Linked DNA regions of Sinorhizobium fredii NGR234. The protein of the gene in region 1 interacts with the protein of each later gene in a pairwise test. Links are inferred from orthologs where the notes say so. Each region holds a gene or a part of one and is shown on either strand. Other genes may lie near its edges. The genes, in order: pepT and tpiA.

Region 1 (9,751 bases):
GCCGCTGCTGCCTTCGGGCGTCGAGGCGTCCGCGCCGCATCTCACCTGGGACGACCGGCCGATGAAGAAGGGCGAGGGCACCTTCTTCGAGATCGCCGGCTGCTACAACCGCTATCACCTGCCGCTGTCGCGTACGGTGTTCCTGGGCAAGCCGACGCAGGCCTTCCTCGATGCCGAAAAGGCGACGCTCGAGGGCATGGAGGCCGGTCTGGCGGTCGCCAAGCCCGGCAATACCTGCGAGGACATCGCCAATGCCTTCTTCGCCGTCCTGAAGAAATACGGCATCGTCAAGGACAACCGCACCGGCTATCCGATCGGTCTTTCCTATCCGCCGGACTGGGGCGAGCGCACCATGAGCCTGCGCCCGGGCGACAGGACTGAACTGAAGCCCGGTATGACCTTCCATTTCATGACAGGGCTGTGGCTCGAGGACATGGGCTTCGAGACGACCGAGAGCATTCTGATCACCGAAACCGGCGTCGAGTGCCTGGCCTCGGTGCCGCGCAAGCTGATGGTCAAGGACTGAGGCGATGAGGGAGCAGCATCTGCGGCCGTCGCCGATCAGCGCCACCGTCGATTTCGAAGCCGATGGTGTCCAGCACGGCTTTCTGCGCCTGCCCTATAGCCGCGACGATTCGGCCTGGGGCTCGGTGATGATTCCGATCACGGTGATCAAGAACGGGGAGGGCCCGACGGCCCTCCTGACGGGCGGCAACCATGGCGACGAATACGAGGGGCCGATCGCGCTTTTCGACCTGGCGCTGAAGCTCGATCCTGCCGAGGTTCGCGGCCGGGTGATCATCGTGCCGGCGATGAATTATCCGGCCTTCCTCGCAGGCACGCGGACGTCGCCGATCGACAAAGGCAATATGAACCGCAGCTTCCCGGGTAAGCCGGACGGAACGGTGACCGAGAAGATCGCCGACTATTTCCAGCGTATCCTTCTGCCGCTGGCCGACATCGTGCTCGACTTCCATTCCGGCGGAAGGACACTCGATTTCCTGCCGTTCTGCGCCGCCCACATCCTTCCCGACAAGGCGCAGGAGGCAAAAGCCTTCGAATTCGTCCGGGCCTTTGGAGCGCCCTATTCGATGAAGATGCTGGAGATCGACGCGGTCGGAATGTACGACACGGCGGCCGAGGACATGGGCAAGATCTTCATCACCACCGAGCTTGGCGGTGGCGGATCGGCGACGGCGCTGACCGCGGCAATCGCCAAGCGCGGGGTGGCGAATGTCCTGAGGCACGCAGGCATCATCGCGGGCGAAATCGACGCGCAACCGACTAGGTGGTTGGACATGCCGAGCGACGACTGCTTCGCTTTCGCGGAGGATGGAGGGCTGGTCGAGTTCCTCTTCGACCTCGGCGACACGGTCGAACAAGACGCGGTGATCGCGCGAATCCTGCCTGTCGGTCGTACAGGCGCGAAACCATTCGAGGTCAGAGCCAGGATGAGCGGCCTTCTCGCGGCCCGCCACTATCCCGGGCTGATCAAGGCGGGTGACTGCTGCGCGGTGCTGGCGGTTACCGTTTAGAGGCGGTTACTTCTGGCCGTCTTGAGCCCAATCTGGAACCAACCTCCGCCCGCCACGAAAAAGCCCCGCACTATGGCGGGGCAAGTCCGCATCCAGTTGCCTTCGGTGGATGCGGGACGTAGCCCAGAGATGGAAGCTACGCAGAGACGCTATCTACGGTTTGATCAGAGAGGAAGGTCTGATTCCGCGATTCCGGTACGCCTCTTCAAAAAACCACAGGCAGGGTAAACGCTTTTCGGTCTTTCCCGGCATGCATGATCTTCAGTGTCCCGATCACATCGGCGGCATCGGCGAGAGATTTCCGGCCCTGTCGGCAGAAAGGCCGCGAGCCTGTCTGTGCCTACTCGCCACCGGCGCTCCACTCGCGGAACGCCAGGTTGGCCTTTGCGCCGATCGCGGTGAATGGCTGGGGCGGCAGGGGCTTTGGGGCCTCAAAACTCCGGTAAATTTGCGTCAGTTCGGAGCTATGACCCAACGGCTCCTTATCGACTTCGGTTGGCGCTGACGTCTGGCGCGCCCGTGTCGGTCCATTCGACTGCCGCAATTGCCGACCCGAAAAGGAGGGCAGGTATCGCCAGGGCGCCCAGGAACCTCAGCATCTGAAGGCGACGTGTCCGCCTTCCGTCCCAATCGTAAACCATCCTCTGTCCACCTCCACCCAGGAATATTAGCTGAAGATAAAATCAGAGAAAAACCTAGAGGTCGAGTCCCTTTGACGGTGCAACTCTTGACAGAACTTGGTGTGATGACCATCCAGTTACCGCAAGAGGCCGAGGAACTTGTGACGACCTGACTGCCTGTGGGATCATGGGAAGCGGATCTCCATCCGGGCGCGCGCCTTTGCGGCTTCTTCCTCGCGGTTGCGTGGCGGATGCGACGTCTCCAGCGAATCGAGCAACTCGCGGGCACATGCGGCGATAGAGCTGACGGCGTGCTCGAACGCCACTTCGTTGCGCTTCGCGGGCTTGGTCGTTCCAGCCAGTTTGCGCACGAACTGCAACGCGGCGTCGTGAATCTCCTGGTCCGTCGCCGGCGGATCGAAATTGAACAGAGTTCTTATGTTTCGGCACATGACTTGCTCCCGGTCATTTTCGGTTCCCTCCGGTAAAGGCCATCTCACGATGTCGGGTCGGGCGGCAGGCGCACACGAACTTTGATACAAGTGCGCTTTGGGAGGGTTCCCGACAACAAATCACATGGCGAACGCTCTGTAAAATCACGGATGTCGGCGCGTTCGGGAAATCTGCCTGGAAAAGTCTTTGAGCCCGCCGGAACGATCTGATCAAACCTGTTCACGAGGATGTCGCTGCAGCGCTTTTGTGCCGCACCACCCATCGTCATACGCCAAATATGGAGATCCCCAATGAATGCATCCAAAGCTACTCCCTTCCCACTCGCAGCCTGCGCCGAAATGCTGTGGCGCGACAAGCCGATCGAGTGGCGCGCCGCGCGCCTCAAGGAAATGGATTTCGGCGTTGGTTTGTGGAACTGGCCGGAGCACGATCTCGAAAAATTGGAGGCGACCGGCGCCACCTTCACGATCATGAACGGCTATCTGACCGGCCGTCTGACGGACGACGACGGTGCAGCAGAGCTCCTCAAGACGGCGCGCGAGACCGCGCAGGTTGGAAAACGGCTCGGCGTCGAGCGGCTCAACCTGCATGGCACAGGCTTGGGAGACAGAGGTCAGCCTGTCCAGCCCATCGAAGTCGTCACGGGCGCGATGTGGCTGAAGGCGCGCGACACTCTCTGCCGTATCGTGGAGATGGCGGAAGAAGAAGGCGTCACCTTCACGCTCGAAAACCTCAACCTATCGGTTGATCACCCCGGCGTGCCCTTCGGCCGCGCCGAGGACACGCTGGCGCTGGTCTCGAGCGTCGATCATCCGCGGCTGCGGCTCAATCTCGATCTCTACCATGCCCAGATCGGCGAGGGAAACCTGATCGAACTCTGCCGCAAGTGCCTGCCCTGGATCGGCGAGATCCAGGTGGCTGACGTACCCGGCCGCTATGAGCCGGGTACCGGCGAGGTCAACTGGAACGGCATCGCCAAGGCGCTGAATGCCATGGGCTATTCCGGCCCGATCGGCATGGAGGCGTGGGCGGCCGGCGATCCCGAGGTCGCGCTCGAAGCGTTTCGCACCGCCTTCACCATCTGACAAATTCTGACCCTGACAGGATCAATTCAAGCCGAAGAACAAGCGTCCGCTCTGAAGCCGCCGCCTGCCGTTGCTAGCTCCGCTCCGCCCAGACCTTTGCCAGTTCGACGATCGTCTTCACGGCCCGCTCCATGTCCTGCCGGCTCACCCATTCGAGCGGCGAGTGGAAGGCGTGGCCGCCGGCGAATAGGTTGGCGGCGGGCAGGCCCATGAAGGACAGCCGCGACCCGTCGGTGCCGCCCCGGATGCTGCCGCGCACCGGCGTCATGCCGGCGCGCCGGATCGCCTCGATGGCATTCTCGACGATCTCCGGGTGGCGGTCGAGGATCGCCTTCATGTTGCGGTATTGCTCCTTGATCTCGAAGCTGTAGCTGGAGCCGGGATAGTCCTCGAGGACGCGCCGCGCCAGCGTGTCGAGCATCGCTTCCTTGGCGGCGAGGCCGGCCTCTTCGAAGTCGCGGACGATGAAGCTCAAGTTGGCCCTCTCCATCGAACCGGTAAGGCCGGTCGGATGGACGAAGCCGTCGCGGCCGGCCGTCGTCTCCGGCGCCATGTCCTTCGGCAGCCGGTCGACGATCGCCGCGGCGATCTTGATGGCGTTTTCCATCTTGTCCTTGGCGAAGCCCGGATGGATGGCGACGCCGTGGATGGTGATGTCGACACTGTCGGCCGAAAAAGTCTCGTCCTCGATATGGCCGGCCGTCTCGCCGTCGACCGTGTAGGCGAAGTCCGCGCCGAGCTTTTCAAGGTCGACCTTGTCGACGCCGCGTCCGATCTCCTCGTCGGTCGTGAAGAGCAGCCTGATCGTTCCGTGCGGGATCTCCGGATTGTCGACGAGGAACTGGGCGGCCGCGACGATCTCGGCGAGACCGGCCTTGTCGTCGGCGCCGAGCAGCGTCGTGCCGTCGGTGGTGATGATGTCGTTGCCGATCTGGTCGGCAAGCGCCGGATTGTCGCTGACGCGGATCACCTGCTCGGGATCGCCGGGAAGCCGGATATCGCCGCCGGCATAATTGCGGACGATCTGCGGCTTGACGTTCGTGCCGGTAAAGTCGGGCGCCGTGTCCATATGCGAGCAGAAGCAGATCACCGGCACCGGCTTGTCGACGTTGGACGGAATGGTCGCATAGACATAGCCGTTGGCGTCGAGATGGGCGTCGGCAAGGCCGATCGCCAGCAGCTCCTCGACCAGCAGGCGGCCCAGTGTCTTCTGTTTTTCGGTGGAGGGCTGCGCCGGCGATTTCGAGTCCGACTGGGTGTCGATGACGACGTAGCGCAGGAAACGATCGGTGACGGTATCGGCCATGGCGAGCTCCAGGGAGGCGGAAGCAACCGCTATAGCCCGCGCCGCCGCCGCGGTGAACTCATTTTCGCCCGGTCGGTGCGTTTTGCCGGGGCGGTCGAGAATAAGTTTCGAGCTTTCGCTGGCGGCCTGGGCACAACGGGGGCATGATCGTCAAGGTCGCGGCGACGCATGCCGCACGCGCACCACGATGCCATAATGCCAGATCGGAAAACCCCTTGAGGAGGATACGGTGAGCGGGCACGTCTATAAGAAAGTCGAACTGATCGGAAGTTCTCCGAAGTCGATCGACGAAGCCATCGAAACGGCGATTTCGCGGGCTTCGAAAACCATGCGGAACCTCGACTGGTTCGAGGTGGACCAGATTCGCGGGCAGATCGTCAACGGCGAGGTGGCCCATTACCAGGTGGTGATGAAGGTCGGCTTCCGCATCGACGACTGAACCGCGCCGGGGACGCAGGTGCCCGGCGCTCCTGCACCGGGCCTGCCCGTCCGGCGAAGCTTCAGGCGGCCTGCAAGGCGCCGTTGGCACGGCGGTCCAGCGCGCCGCTCCAGAGCGTCAGCAGCAAAGCGAGCGAGACGAGGATAGCGCCGACCCAGGGCGTTGTGCCGAGCCCGAGGCCGGATTCGACCACCCGCCCGCCGAGCCAGGCGCCGAGTGCGATGCCGAGATTGAAGGCGGCGATATTGAGCGCCGAGGCGACGTCGACGGCGCCGGGGCGGTGCTCCTTGGCAAGCTCAACGACATAGAGCTGCAGCCCCGGAACATTGGCGAAGGAGAGGAAGCCGAGCGCGGCCAGCGTGACGAGCGCCGGCATTGGGGCGGCCGCCGTGAAGGAGAAGACCAGGAGCACCATCGCCTGGAGGAGGAACAGGCCGGCGAGCGCCTTGACCGGATTGGTATTGGCGATCCGCCCGCCGGCGACATTGCCGACGGCGATGGCGAGGCCGTAGAGCACCAGGATCAGGCTGACGCTTTCGGCGGAGAAGCCGGTGATCTGCTGAAGGATCGGGGCGAGGTAGGTGAAGGCGACGAACGTGCCGCCATAGCCGAGCGCGGTCATGGCAAAGACGATCAGCAGGCGGCCGGAGGAAAGCACGCGCAGCTGGTCGAGAAGGCCTGCCGGGACGGCCCGGGGGAGTGTCTTCGGCAACAGCGCCGCCATACCGGCGAAGGCGATGACGCCGAGCCCGGCCACCGCCCAGAAGGTGGTGCGCCAACCGAAGATCTGGCCGATATGGGTGCCGATCGGCACGCCGGTGACGATCGCCACGGTCAGCCCCATGAACATCATGGCGATCGCCGAAGCGCGGCGATCTTCCGCCACGAGATCGGCGGCAATCGTCGAGCCGACGGAGAAAAACACGCCGTGGGCGAATGCCGCCAGCACGCGGGCGACAAGCAGCATTTCATAGCTCGGCGACACTGCTGCGGCCGTGTTGCCGGTGATGAAGAGGCCCATCAGACCGAGGAGCAGCGGCTTGCGCTCGATCCGGCCGGTGAGCGCGGTAAGGACAGGGGCGCCGAAGGTGACGCCGAGCGCATAGACGCTGACGATCAGGCCGGCGAGCGGCAGGGTGATATCCAGGTCGGTCGCGACCGTCGGCAGCAGGCCGACGATGACGAATTCCGTGGTGCCGATCGCGTAAGCCGCGATCGTCAGGGCGAAGATGGCGAGAGGCATGGCAAATCCGTTTCCGCCCACCGTTCGGATTGCGAACGGAGGCTTGAAGAGGGTTCAACGAGGGTGGTCTTTCGCAGTGCAATATGCTGGCCGCGGGCGGCGCCGATAAGTCGCTCTCTTGTCGCAACGCCTGTGAATGGAATTCACGAATGAGATTGGGGTGAGCTTGCAGCTCATGGGTCCGTTTGGCTTAGAACCGGGTCCGAGCAGATTGTGATACCCCCCTCTGCCCTGCCGGGCAGAGGGGGCTGCCTCCGGTAAACGCATTCCTGCGGGACGAGAGGGGGCGCGCTTTAGCCCCGTACCAGCCAAGCCTCGAGGCCGCGCGCCGCGGCGCGGCCCGTCGCGAAGCAGGCGGTCAGCAGATAGCCGCCGGTCGGCGCCTCCCAGTCGAGCATCTCGCCGGCGACGAAGAGTCCGGGGAGCGCCGTCAGCATGTAGTTTGCGTCGATCTGATCAAAACCGATGCCGCCGGCCGAGGAGATCGCCTCGGCGATCGGCCGCGGCCGCAACAGCGGGATGGGCAGGGCCTTGATCGTGGCCGCAAGCCTTTCCGGGTCGATTTTGGCTGCCTCCGGCACGAGCTCGCGCAACAACGCCGCCTTCACGCCTTCGAGCCTGGCGCCCTTCCTGAGGCGATTGGAAAAGCTTGCCTTGTGGTCCTGCCGGGCGAGATCTCGCCTCAAGCGTTCCTCAGTCCGGCCCGGCGCGAGATCGAGCGTAAGCGCAGCGTCACCATCCCGCTCCATCCGGTCGCGCAGGCTAGCGGCATGGGCGTAGACGAGGCTGCCTTCGATGCCGTGGCGGCTGACGACGAATTCGCCCGGGAAGGAGCCGGCTTCGGACGAGGCGACGACGGATTTCAAGGGTTCGCCCGCGAAGCGCTCGCGGAAGGTCTCGCTCCAGGCGACGTCGAAGCCGCAATTGGCCGGGCGGAAACCATCGACCGTCACGCCTCTCTCCCTGAGCCAGGGCACCCAGGCGGCGTCGGAGCCGAGCCGCGGCCAGCTTGCGCCGCCGAGCGCCAGCAGGGCGGCGTCGCAGTGGACGATTTTTCGTCCCTCCGGCGTCTCGAAGAGATGGCCATCTTCGGTGAAGCCCATCCAGCGGTGCCGGGTGAGAAGCGTGACGCCCTGCGCCTCGAGCCGCCGGAGCCAGGCACGCAGCAGCGGCGAAGCCTTCATCGCCTTCGGGAACACCCGGCCCGAGGTGCCGACGAAGGTCTCGGTACCGAGCCCCGCCGCCCAGGCCCGCACCTTGTCCGGCGTGAAGCCGTCGAGCGCCTGGCGCAGCCGATCGGAGGCCCCGCCGAAGCGGGTCGCGAAATTCCTGTAGTCCTCGGCATGGGTGATGTTGAGGCCGGATTTGCCGGCCAGCAGGAACTTGCGGGCGGCGGTCGGCATCGCCTCGAAGATCGTCACCTTGTGCCCGGCCTCCGACAGGATCTCGGCGGCCATCAGGCCGGCCGGGCCGCCGCCGATGACCGCAATTTCTGTCCGTTCCATCGATCTTCCGTCCGTTCGAGTGGTCAGGAGCGCGGTTCGGCCTGCGGCGGCGGAGCAGTCGACTCGCGCAGGATGAGTTCGACGGGCCAGAGCTCGTGGATTTCTTCCGCCACGCGACCGCCCAGCAGTTGCAGCACGAGATCCGCCGCGCGTGCCCCGGCCGCGCGGATGGAGGAGCGCGTCGCCGACAGCGACGGCACCATGTTGTCGGCCGTCAGATAGGGAAAGACGTCGTCATGGGCGATAACCGAAATGTCCCGCCCGACAACCAGCCCGCGGGAACGCACCGCGCGGTAGATCCCAAGTGCCGTCATCATCGAGCCGGCCACGAAGGCCGTCGGCCGCGGCGATTGCTCGAGAAAGGACCGGGCGAAGCGGAAGCCGAGTTCGTCGGTGAAGTGGCCGTGGGCGACGAGGCGCGGATCAAAGGGTATGCCCCGCTCTTCGAGGGCGTCGCGATAACCCTTGTCGCGGTGCAGTGAAAAGGTTCGGCCGGCTCGGCCGTTGATCATCGCGATGCGCTTGTGGCCGAGATCGATGAGGTGGGATGTGGCGCGCCGGATTGCCCCCTCGTTGTCGATGTCGAGCCACGCGTGCGGCACGTGGGTCTCGGAGCGGCCGTGCACCAGAAAGGGGAAGCCGAGTTCACGAAGAAAGGCGATGCGCTCGTCATTCGGCTCCGGCGAATGGACGATGACCGCATCGACCCGGCCGCTGGTGACGAGCCGGCTGAAAAGCGGAATCTCGTCGGTCAAACCGCGATCCGCCGTCGGGCTGACGAGGATGTCGATGTCCTCCCCGTCAAGCCGCTCGGCCATGCCGCTCATGAATTCGGCGAACTGGAACTCCCCGCTGCGCCCCATGACGACGCCGATCGCCCCGGCCCGGCCGGTGACCAGACGGACAGCATTGATGTTGGGGCGATAGCCGAGCCGGACGGCCTCTTCGGCCACCCGTTTGCGGGTTTTCTCGCTTACCTCCGGATAGCCGCTCAGCGCGCGGCTGACCGTCGTCGGCGAAAGGCCCAGTTGGCGGGCGAACTCCTTGAGCTTCATGCGGCCTATCTATTCCCTTAGCCCGTTCCCCAACGAGGAATATACGCCTTTTCCGCACGGGACAACCGATCGCTGGGCGCCGCATCCGGCGACGGACAAAGCTTACCTTGCGCGCCGCAATTAGCCCAATCGTTTTAAATTTATTGGCGGCACACGCAGAGTGAAATTCCGGCCAGAAAACCTCAAAGAAGAGTTGTAAACAGCGCAAATGGTTGAAAAGACGCTATTATATGGCATTTAGGTTTGCCGATAAAAATGCCGAGATCACCGTATTGACATCAATTTGCGCTTCTGACACTTTTTTCCAGCCAAACCGTTTTCGAATTTGCTGAGGAGCTTTCAAACGGTGGGGGATTTGGAGGAGCCATCGACCATGACACTTCTGCTGAAGACCTTGACTTTCTGCGCCGCTCTCGGCGCTGCCGATCTTGCCGCCGCCGCGGAGCTTTCGCTTGCGGCCAACACGACCGGCAAGAATGTGCATTTCATGCGCGAGCAGCTCGACGCCTT
Region 2 (9,720 bases), on another replicon or contig:
GTGGACATAGACGGCCGTGCCGCGCGGCAGGTCGTTGCCGAGCTGGCGGATCGCCTCCATGAAGGGCATCGCCTCGATATCGCCGACGGTGCCGCCGATCTCGCAGATGACGAAATCGTAGTCTTCATTGCCTTCGGTGACGAAGTTCTTGATCTCGTTGGTGACGTGCGGGATCACCTGGACCGTCGCGCCGAGATAGTCGCCGCGGCGTTCCTTGTCGATGATGTTCTTGTAGATCCGGCCGGTGGTGATGTTGTCGGTCTTGGTCGCCGAACGGCCGGTGAAGCGCTCGTAGTGGCCGAGATCGAGGTCGGTTTCCGCCCCGTCGTCGGTGACGAACACCTCGCCGTGCTGGGTCGGGCTCATGGTGCCCGGATCGACGTTGAGATAGGGGTCGAGCTTGCGCAGCCTCACGCGGTAGCCACGCGCCTGCAGCAACGCTCCAAGAGCGGCCGCAGCGATGCCTTTTCCGAGGGAGGAGACCACGCCGCCAGTGATGAATACATATCGCGCCATGGGAGTCACCGGATACCTTTTCACAAACGATTCCGCCACCGAAAAAATTCGTCTTCCCGAATTTTTCCGTTTTTTGCCGCGGCAGATTTCACACAAAACAAAACCGGCGGATGAAACATCCGCCGGCGGGTTCTTCTGAACTTCGACCTTATTGGCCGCTCGGAACCTGCGATCCCGTATTGCCGTTGGCCGGCGCGGCCGGCTGAGCAGCCGGAGCCTGAGCGGGCTGAGCCGCGCCGTCAGCCGGAACCGTGTTGTTGGCGCCATTGCCGGACGCCGGAGCCTGCGTGTTGCCACCGGCCGGTGCCGGCTGGCCGCCGCCGAGCGAATCCAGCACGCCGCCGCTCGAGCTCGTGCCCGGAATACGCTCGAGGATGTCGGTCGCCTGCGGCTCGTAGCGCGCCAGGATACCCATCGCAAGTGCCAGGCCGAAGAACAGCACGGCGAGAACCGCCGTCGTGCGGGTCAGCGCATTGGCCGTGCCACGGGCGGACATGAAGCCCGAACCGCCGCCGATACCGAGACCGCCACCTTCGGAACGCTGAATGAGGACGACGCCGATCAGGGCGACGACGACCATGAGATAGATGACGAGGAGTACGGTCTGCATCAGCTTCCAGTCCTGCCCTCTGCGGGGCATTCGAATCGAACGATCGCGGCCACGTAACGGGCCGCGGCCAAATTTCGCGCCTCTTTATACCAAGCAGGCGGCTATTCCAAGCCCCCGCCGGACCCGCGCGCCGGTCACGCAGTCAATTCTTCATAGGCCCCGTAGATGGCGAGGAAGTCTTCCGCTTTCAAGCTGGCGCCGCCGATCAGGGCGCCGTCCACATTGGCGACGCCCATCAATTCCGTGGCATTGGAGGGCTTGACGGAGCCGCCGTAAAGGATCCGCATCTTGCCGCCTTCCGAACCAAAGCGGGAGACGAGTTCACGCCGCATGAAGGCATGCGCCTCCTCGACATCTCCGACGGTCGGCGTCAGGCCCGTACCGATCGCCCAGACCGGCTCATAGGCGATCACGGTGTTCTCAGCCGTCGCGGCATCTGGCAGGCTTTCGGCGAGCTGGCGCTTCAGCACGTCGAGCGTCTTGCCGCTCTTGCGCTCTTCTTCGGTCTCGCCGATGCAGACGATGGCGACGAGCGCCGCGGCGTGCGCGGCTTCCGTCTTCGCCCTGACCAGCGCATCGGTCTCGGCATGATCGGTGCGGCGTTCCGAGTGGCCGACGATGACGTGCGTGCCGAAGCAATCGGCGATCATCTCGGCGGAAATCTCGCCGGTATGGGCACCCGACTGTTTCTGGTGGCAGTCCTGGGCGCCGATCATCAGCGGACTGTCGTCGCAAAGCGCGGTCGCAACATAGAGCAGCGTCGCCGGCGGGCAGATCAGCGTCTCCACCTTTGCGGAAAGTGCGCCCTTGACGCCTTCGGCCATCGCCTTGATCTGGTCCAGCGATGCACGCGTGCCATTCATCTTCCAGTTGCCGGCAACCAGCGGGCGGATATCGGGCGTCATGAAACTTCCTCCGGGATCAGGGCTCTCGGGCAAGCGGCCTAGCAAATCGGTCGGGCAAATGAAAGCACCCGCCCGCAGATTCCGGGCCGACCCAACGGCAGGACAAAGCGGGCGAGTTGCGCTATCGATGCCCGATGCCGCCTGGAATGGATGCAACGTTCCGAATAAAACCCAGGCTTCGGGCGTCTCATGTCAGCAGACTGCCCACCGGCAAGGCAAACGAATTGGTCGTTCGATGCTGCGCAACAGCGAGAGTGGTTTCGGAAGCGTAACGATCGTCCTGCACTGGACGATGGCGCTGCTGATCCTCGGTCTGATGCTGATCGGCTTCCTCATGCGGCGCACCGAAATCGACCCCGCACTGCAGTTTTCGCTCTACCAATGGCACAAGTCGTTCGGCTTCACCGCTCTGGGCCTGGCGCTCGTGAGGGCGATCTGGTGGCTGGTAGAACGCAGCCCGCCGCCGGCCCCGGGGCTCCGCCCGTTCGAACATGTGGCGGCAGGCGAAGCGCACCGTATGCTCATCATCCTCGGGCTCGCAACTCCTCTAGCCGGCTGGGCTGTCGCTTCCGCCTCGACGTTGAACATCCCGAGCTTCTACTTCAACATCGTCGTCGTTCCGCACCTGCCCGTGCCGCAATCGGAGAGCTCCGAAGCGTTCTGGGCCTTTGCCCACGCATTGCTCGCCTATGCCATGCTCGCCCTGGTGGTCGTCCACGCTGCAGCAGCGCTTTACCACCAATTCATTCGAGGCGACGCGGTGCTGAAACGCATGCTGGGCGCCGGCTCTCGGCCGAGCGATGCAGACGCAGCCGATGTTCGAGAAGCAATGAAGCCGCTGCCGGAAGGAAATGATTCATGAACGCTCCACGCACTCTCTCACTGAAGGCAGCCCTTCCATTGGCCTTGCTCGCTGCCGCTCTACCTGTGGCCGCAAAGGCTGCGTCGCTCGCCGACGCAGCCGGCAGCTACAGCATCGCAAGTTCCTCCCGCATCCAATTCAATGTCGGGCAGACAGGTGGCGGCGGTATCGCCGGCAACTTCGCGAAGTTCTCCGGCAGGTTCCGGATAGACGGCGGCAATGTCGGGCGATCGTCGGTCGAGTTCACGCTCTATCCGGAGAGCGTGAGGGCGAGAGAGCGCCGAATCGAGGATTTCCTGCGTTCCAGCGCGGTCTTCGATACGGCCAACTATCAGACGGTGACCTTCCGTTCCACGAGCGTGACGCAGACCGGGCCTGACAGCGCAACCGTCGAGGGTGCGCTGACGGCGCGCGGCAAGACACGCAAGGAGCGCTTTGCCGTCACGCTGACCGATTGGAACAAGGGTTCGATCTCCTTCACCATCCGCGGCAGCATCCGCCGTGCGCCCTACGGCATGGACGTCGGCACGCCCATCTACTCGAACGTGGTCGAGTTCGACATGGACATAAAGGGAATGAGGCGCTGACCGTTCTCAGCAGTTGAGCGCGAGCGCGGTGCGCTTCCAGAAATCCGAGACCAGGGCCGGATCGCGCAATGCTTCGAGCTTTCGCCACGACGGGAAGGACGCCTGGAAAACATCAGGGCCCATGCGGAGATCCTTGCTTGGATTCACCGCGCCGCCGACCTCGACGACAATCCGGTCGAGAGCATCGAGCAACTTGACGGTCGCTTCACCTTGATTGGCGAAGTCCAAGATCAGCGAGAAACCCGGCCGAGGGAAGGAAAGTAAGCCTCGGGCTGCAGTGTCTCCGAAACGATGCACTGTCGTCAGGAAAGAGGCGTGGCCGTGTTTGCGGGCAGTCTCCAGGAGCCGGACCGTGGTCTGCTGGGCATTCTCTACCGGATAAACACTTTGGTGCTGGCAAGGACCCTGCGGCCCGTAAAGCCGATGCCAGGCACCGAGCCGGTCGAGCGGATGGAAGTAGGACGTCCACTTTATCGTCGAAACCGTTTCCCCCGGCACCTCCCTGCGAAAGCGGTACTCGTTGAGCGCCTTCAGCGTCAGGGAATTCAACGGATTGAACGGCAGAGACAGGGGCAATGAGAGCTTCAGCCCCTTGGGTACGTCCGGATATTCGCAGGATGCATCCGCATGGTCCCCAGCCCAGAGCACACCCCTTCCTGTACGTCGGCCCCCCGCGAGCTGATCGATCCAGGCGACGGAATATTCGTGCTCTTCGCCGACGCGATCGACGAGCGCGAAATATTCGTCGAGGTTTTCGAAACGAATCGCGTGTTGTTGGACATGCGGCGACGGAACTTTCATCAGCCGCAGTTCCACGTCGAGGATCAGTCCCGTCAGGCCCAGGCCGCCGATCGTGGCGGCAAAGAGCTCGGCATTCTCGTCGGCAGAGCAGACTAGGCGCTGGCCATCCGAGCGCAGCAGCGTCAGGCGCCGGACATGATTGCCGAAGGAGCCGCGGGCATGATGGTTCCGGCCGTGCACGTCATTGGCGACGGCCCCGCCGACGGTAACAAAACCCGTGCCCGGCGTCACGGGCAGGAAGAAGCGGTGCGGTATCGCCTTCACGAGAATTTCACGCAATGTGACACCGGCCTCGCAGGTCATCACCCCGGTTCCCGGATCGAAGGTGAGGATGCGGCCGTGCCTGGCGCTGTCGACCAGCGTGCCGCGATCCGTGCGGCAGACGTCGCCATAGCTCCGCCCGTTGCCGAAGGGGAGATAGGCCATGGGGGCGACCGCGCCGAGCCGGTCCTCGTAGTCATCCGGCGAGATGGCGCCTTCAGGCCGCTTGTCGAGCCGCCCCCAGCTTTCAAACTTTTCCATGCTAATTTTCCAAAATGCGGCCCGCGCTCTCGGCTATCGATCAAGAATCCAGTTCAACGCATCCCGCCAGTCGGTCATGCGCACCGGCGTCCCATGCGACCCAGTCTCAAACAACACGAAGCGAGCGGGATAGTTCTTGCTGCGCACCGAACGATAGAGTGCAACCTGTGCCTCGGCCGGATAGACGCTGTCGTTGCTGCCATGGCTGAAGAACATCGGCAGCCTTGCCTTGTAAGCCGCGCTCTCTTCAAACGCGGGGTCGGCGACGCCGCCCATCACCATCATGCCGCCCAGCGCTGCCGTGGCCCTCTGGTCGCGCGCGATGCCCCAGCAGATGAAGCTTCCCATGGAGGCGCAGGACAGCACCACGGGCCGGCCGCCGGATCGCTCGGCGGCAAGGCGGATCAGCGCCGCGATATCGGCGACGCCGGCCGCATCGAAGGAGCGTATGCTCGGCGCATAGTAGGCACCGCCATTGCCGACCGCCAGATTTTTGAGGCGGTTGAAATTGCCGCCAAATGAAAAATCGTTGGCGCCGAGGCGCCGGTCGCCGCCGCGCCCATGGACAAAGATTACCGTGAAGGCTGCGCCGCGATCCGGGCCGATGCGCGTCACGTCGAGAGAGCGACCACCGAGGTCGAGAGTCTCGTTGACCTGCGAACTTTTCACGCCAAGCGACAGATAGGCCCGCTTCACACGTCGCTCCGGAATCTGGTCGCGCCCGTTGATGTCCCTCAGTTCCTGATAGTCGACGACGCGGAAATCACCGCCGTCCTCCTCCCGCAGGATTGCGGGATAGCCGAACAGTGCATCCTTGTAGGGCTGCAGGGGCTTGGCTATGGCGGAGGCCGCGACGCTCAAGAAAAGCACCGCGCCTACCAGCAGTCGGACGGAAAAAACAATTGTGGACATAGACACCCGACGGGCTCCCTGGTTCGGCCCATGCCTTGCCACCGGGACATTCGCTACGCAACACTGAAGCGAGCAATTCGTCGCGTTGCCGGGCCATTCGCCCATCCGGCACATCGGAAATTCGCCTTTTGTTCGCGCTTTGCGCAAGAGTCTGGCAGAATTCCGGTGATTCGCGCGGCAAGAGATGGCGGCAGCGCTCTGCTCTTGCTATGGCCTTGCCGACAGAGACGACAGGAATGATCTGAACCACTCCATGGACGACAGCAGCGACCTCTTCTCCGCCATGCCCTTGCAGCCGAAGCCGGCCGACGCGCCGCGCAAGCCGACAGCGCCTGCCGCCGGCAGCGATGCGCCGCGGCCTACGCCGAAGGGGAGCGACGGCAGCGACTACGATGCTTCCGCCATCGAGGTCCTCGAGGGGCTGGAGCCGGTGCGCCGCCGGCCGGGCATGTATATCGGCGGAACGGACGAGAAGGCGCTGCACCACCTCTTTGCCGAGGTGATCGACAACTCGATGGACGAGGCCGTCGCCGGCCACGCCAACTTCATCGAAGTATACCTCGACGCCGAGGGCTTCCTGACGGTGACCGACAACGGCCGCGGCATTCCCGTGGAAAACCACCCGAAGTTCCCCAACAAGTCGACCCTCGAAGTGGTGATGACGGTGCTGCATGCCGGCGGAAAGTTCGACGGCAAGGCTTACGAGACCTCGGGCGGCCTGCATGGCGTCGGCGTGTCCGTCGTCAACGCGCTGTCGGACTCGGTCGAGGTCGAGGTGGCGCGCAACCGCAAGCTCTACCGCCAGCGCTTCTCCCGCGGCATTCCACAGGGTGGGCTCGAAGAGCTCGGCGAGGTGCACAATCGCCGAGGCACGAAGGTCCGCTTCCATCCGGACCCGCAAATCTTCGGCCCGCATGCCCGCTTTGAGCCGGCGCGGCTGTTCCGCATGGCCCGCTCCAAGGCCTATCTGTTCGGCGGCGTCGAGATCCGCTGGTCCTGTGATCCGTCGCTCTTGCCGGAAGGTTCGGAAACTCCGGAAAAGGCGGTCTTCCATTTCCCCGGCGGTCTCAAGGATTATCTCGCCGCGACGCTCGGCAAGGAATTCACCGTCACGCGCGAGATCTTCGCCGGCAAGTCGGAAAAGTCCGGCGGCCACGGCTCGCTCGAATGGGCCGTTACCTGGTATGGCGGCGACCAGCAGATCCACTCCTACTGCAACACCATCCCGACGCCGGAAGGCGGCACGCACGAGGCGGGCCTGCGCATCGCGCTCACCAAGGGTTTGAAGAACTACGCCGAGCTCACGCAGAACAAGCGGGCCGCGATCGTCACCACCGACGACGTGATGATCTCGGCGGCAGGCATGCTCTCGGTCTTCATCCGCGAGCCGGAATTCGTCGGCCAGACGAAGGACAAGCTTGCGACCGTGGAGGCGCAGCGCATCGTCGAGAACGCCCTGCGCGACCCTTTCGACCACTATCTCGCCGACAATCCGGGCGAAGCCGCGAAGCTTCTCGACTGGGTGATCGAGCGTGCCGAGGAGCGCGTCCGCCGACGCAAGGAAAAGGAAGTCAATCGCAAGACCGCGGTGCGCAAGCTGCGCCTGCCAGGCAAGCTCGCCGACTGCGCGCAGAACACCGCGGAAGGCGCTGAACTCTTCATCGTCGAGGGCGACTCGGCAGGCGGCTCGGCCAAGCAGGCGCGCAACCGCGCCAACCAGGCCATCCTGCCCCTGCGCGGCAAGATCCTCAACGTCGCCAGTGCCGGCCGCGAAAAGCTCGGCGCCAACCAGCAGATCACCGACCTCGTCCAGGCGCTCGGCTGCGGTACGCGGTCGAAATACCGCGAGGAGGATCTTCGCTACGAGCGAGTCATCATCATGACCGACGCGGACGTCGACGGTGCCCACATCGCCTCGCTCTTGATCACCTTCTTCTATCAGGAGATGCCGGAACTCATTCGCGGCGGCCATCTCTACCTCGCCGTGCCGCCGCTCTACCGATTGAGCCAGGGCTCCAGGACGTTCTATGCGCGCGACGACGCGCATCGCGAAGAACTGATGCGCACCGAATTCAACGGCCGCGGCAAGGTCGAGATCGGCCGGTTCAAGGGTTTGGGCGAGATGCTTCCGGCACAGCTCAAGGAAACGACCATGGATCCGGCCAACCGGACCCTGCTCAAGGTCGAGATCGACGACGTTGATTTCGAGGGGACGCGCGAGGCCGTCGACAACCTGATGGGAACGAAGGCCGACGCGCGCTTCCGCTTTATCCAGGAGCGCGCCGTGTTTGTGGAGAATCTGGATATTTGAGAGCGGCGGCGGTCATTGCCGCCGGTCTCCTTGAACCAGCACGTATTTTTTGCCCCTCATCCGGCCTGCCGGCCACCTTCTCCCCGCACGCGGGGCGAAGGGACTCGCGGCAACGCTCCGCCCCCAAGTCCCCTGTACCTTTTTCCGGCGGTTCTTGGGTTGCACGCCGTCGTCGCGTGTCGTGCGAAGTGAAGCGTAGCGGAATGAAGCATGACCCGCGACGATGGCCGAAATTGGCGTAGCCTTCCTGAACCGAGCCGATTCGTCGGGAGCAACCAATTGTCCCCTGTGGCCCGACCACCTGGAGAGGACGCGTGCCCCGTCGGATTGGCCGTGATCGATGCCCCGTGGGGAGTCCGCGCCGGAGCTGTATCCGTTTCCGAGCGCCAGTACAGGGATCGGCGAAGATCGCGGTGGCTCGCAGGCTTGGACGAGGAGAAGGGATGACCGATCAGAAACAATTCTATGCCGGCGTCGACTGGGCGTCGGAGAGCCATCATGTGTTCCTCACGGATGGTGATGGCCGGAAAATCGGCGAAAGGGTCTTCAGGCACGGCGGCGAAGGGCTCGCCGAGCTGGCGGCCTGGCTGACGGCAACCAGCGGTGCAACCGAGGCCGGGCAAATCCAGGTCGCGATCGAGGTGCCGCACGGGCCCGTGGTCGAGACGCTGATCGAGCGCGGCTGCCAGGTGCATGCCATCAACCCGAAACAAATGGATCGCTTTCGCGACCGGTTCACCCTGGCCGGCGCCAAGGACGACAGCCGCGATGCCGAAGTGATGGCCTCGGCCTTGCGCACCGATCGCCGGTGCTTCCGGCTGCTTGCCGCCGCCGATCCTGTCGTCATCGAATTGCGCGAATGGTCGCGCATGGCCGAGGACCTCGGCGCCGAGCGCAACCGGTTGACCAACCGCATGCGCGAGCAGCTCTGGCGCTACTTTCCTGCGCTGCTCGAGCTCGAAAACGACCTCGGGGCCGAGTGGCTGCTCGATCTCTGGGAAGCCGTGCCGACGCCGGCCAAAGCCGCGCGGATCCGCGCGGCGACGATCGCCAAGCTTCTCAAACGCAACCGCATCCGCCGCGTCGACGCCACCCATGTGCTCGCCGTGCTGCGCACGCCGCCCGTCAAGGTCGCCGCCGGGACGACCGAAGCCGCCAGCGCCCACATTGCCACGCTCATTGCCCGCATTCGCCTCGTGAACCGGCAGCTCAAGCAAGCGCATCAGCGGCTCGATACCCTGACTGCCCGCCTTGTCCCGACCGAGGAGACCGAGCCGGGGCAGAGGAAGCAGCATGACGTGGAGATCCTCGCATCCTTGCCGGGAGTGGGAAGGATCGTCCTCGCCACGCTGCTCGCAGAAGCCTTCGATGCCCTGCAGCGACGTGACCACGCCGCCTTGCGCAGTTTGACAGGAGTCGCGCCCGTTACCAAGCGGTCCGGCAAGAGCTGCATCGTCATCAGAAGACAGGCCTGCCACGACCGGCTCGCCAACGCCATGTACCATTGGGCACGCGTCGCCATTCAGCACGACTCTCGGAGCCGTTTGAAGTACGCCGCCCTTCGAAGCCGAGGTCACAGCCACGGTCGTGCCCTGCGATCCGTCGCCGACCGCCTCCTCAACGTCGCATGCGCAATGCTGAAAACCGGCACCACCTTCAATCCTTCCTTGGCCGAGCAGAAACTCTCTTGCTAA

What was found.
Region 2: the proteins of pepT (region 1) and tpiA interact in binary tests that used the Escherichia coli proteins (3 or more experiments, as listed by UniProt). The link is inferred for Sinorhizobium fredii NGR234 from one-to-one orthologs.

Annotation. Positions count from the first base shown.
Region 1 is NC_012586.1:2,382,880-2,392,630, reverse strand. The notes cover bases 2,884-5,662. They hold pepT (peptidase T), read right to left. Parts: upstream 5,000-5,662; coding sequence 3,767-4,999; downstream 2,884-3,766. Other genes in these bases: NGR_RS11155 (MFS transporter), read right to left, coding at 5,500-5,662; NGR_RS11160 (dodecin), read left to right, coding at 5,229-5,438; NGR_RS11170 (TIM barrel protein), read left to right, coding at 2,899-3,693. Outside these bases: ectoine hydrolase DoeA, read left to right, coding at 1-526; N(2)-acetyl-L-2,4-diaminobutanoate deacetylase DoeB, read left to right, coding at 531-1,535; NGR_RS11175 (DUF2277 domain-containing protein), read right to left, coding at 2,341-2,607; more of NGR_RS11155, read right to left, coding at 5,663-6,681; NGR_RS11150 (TIGR03862 family flavoprotein), read right to left, coding at 6,975-8,186; NGR_RS11145 (substrate-binding domain-containing protein), read right to left, coding at 8,210-9,241; NGR_RS11140 (ABC transporter substrate-binding protein), read left to right, coding at 9,615-9,751. UniProt on the Escherichia coli protein: Cleaves the N-terminal amino acid of tripeptides.
Region 2 is NC_012587.1:1,307,660-1,317,379, reverse strand. Bases 147-2,894 are described here. They hold tpiA (triose-phosphate isomerase), read right to left. Parts: upstream 2,032-2,894; coding sequence 1,261-2,031; downstream 147-1,260. Other genes in these bases: NGR_RS17635 (YceI family protein), read left to right, coding at 2,890-2,894; NGR_RS17640 (cytochrome b), read left to right, coding at 2,267-2,893; secG (preprotein translocase subunit SecG), read right to left, coding at 665-1,126; NGR_RS17655 (CTP synthase), read right to left, coding at 147-525. In the rest of the region: more of NGR_RS17655, read right to left, coding at 1-146; more of NGR_RS17635, read left to right, coding at 2,895-3,480; NGR_RS17630 (FAD-binding oxidoreductase), read right to left, coding at 3,487-4,809; NGR_RS17625 (alpha/beta hydrolase), read right to left, coding at 4,837-5,715; parE (DNA topoisomerase IV subunit B), read left to right, coding at 5,969-8,026; NGR_RS17615 (IS110 family transposase), read left to right, coding at 8,470-9,720. UniProt on the Escherichia coli protein: Involved in the gluconeogenesis. Catalyzes stereospecifically the conversion of dihydroxyacetone phosphate (DHAP) to D-glyceraldehyde-3-phosphate (G3P).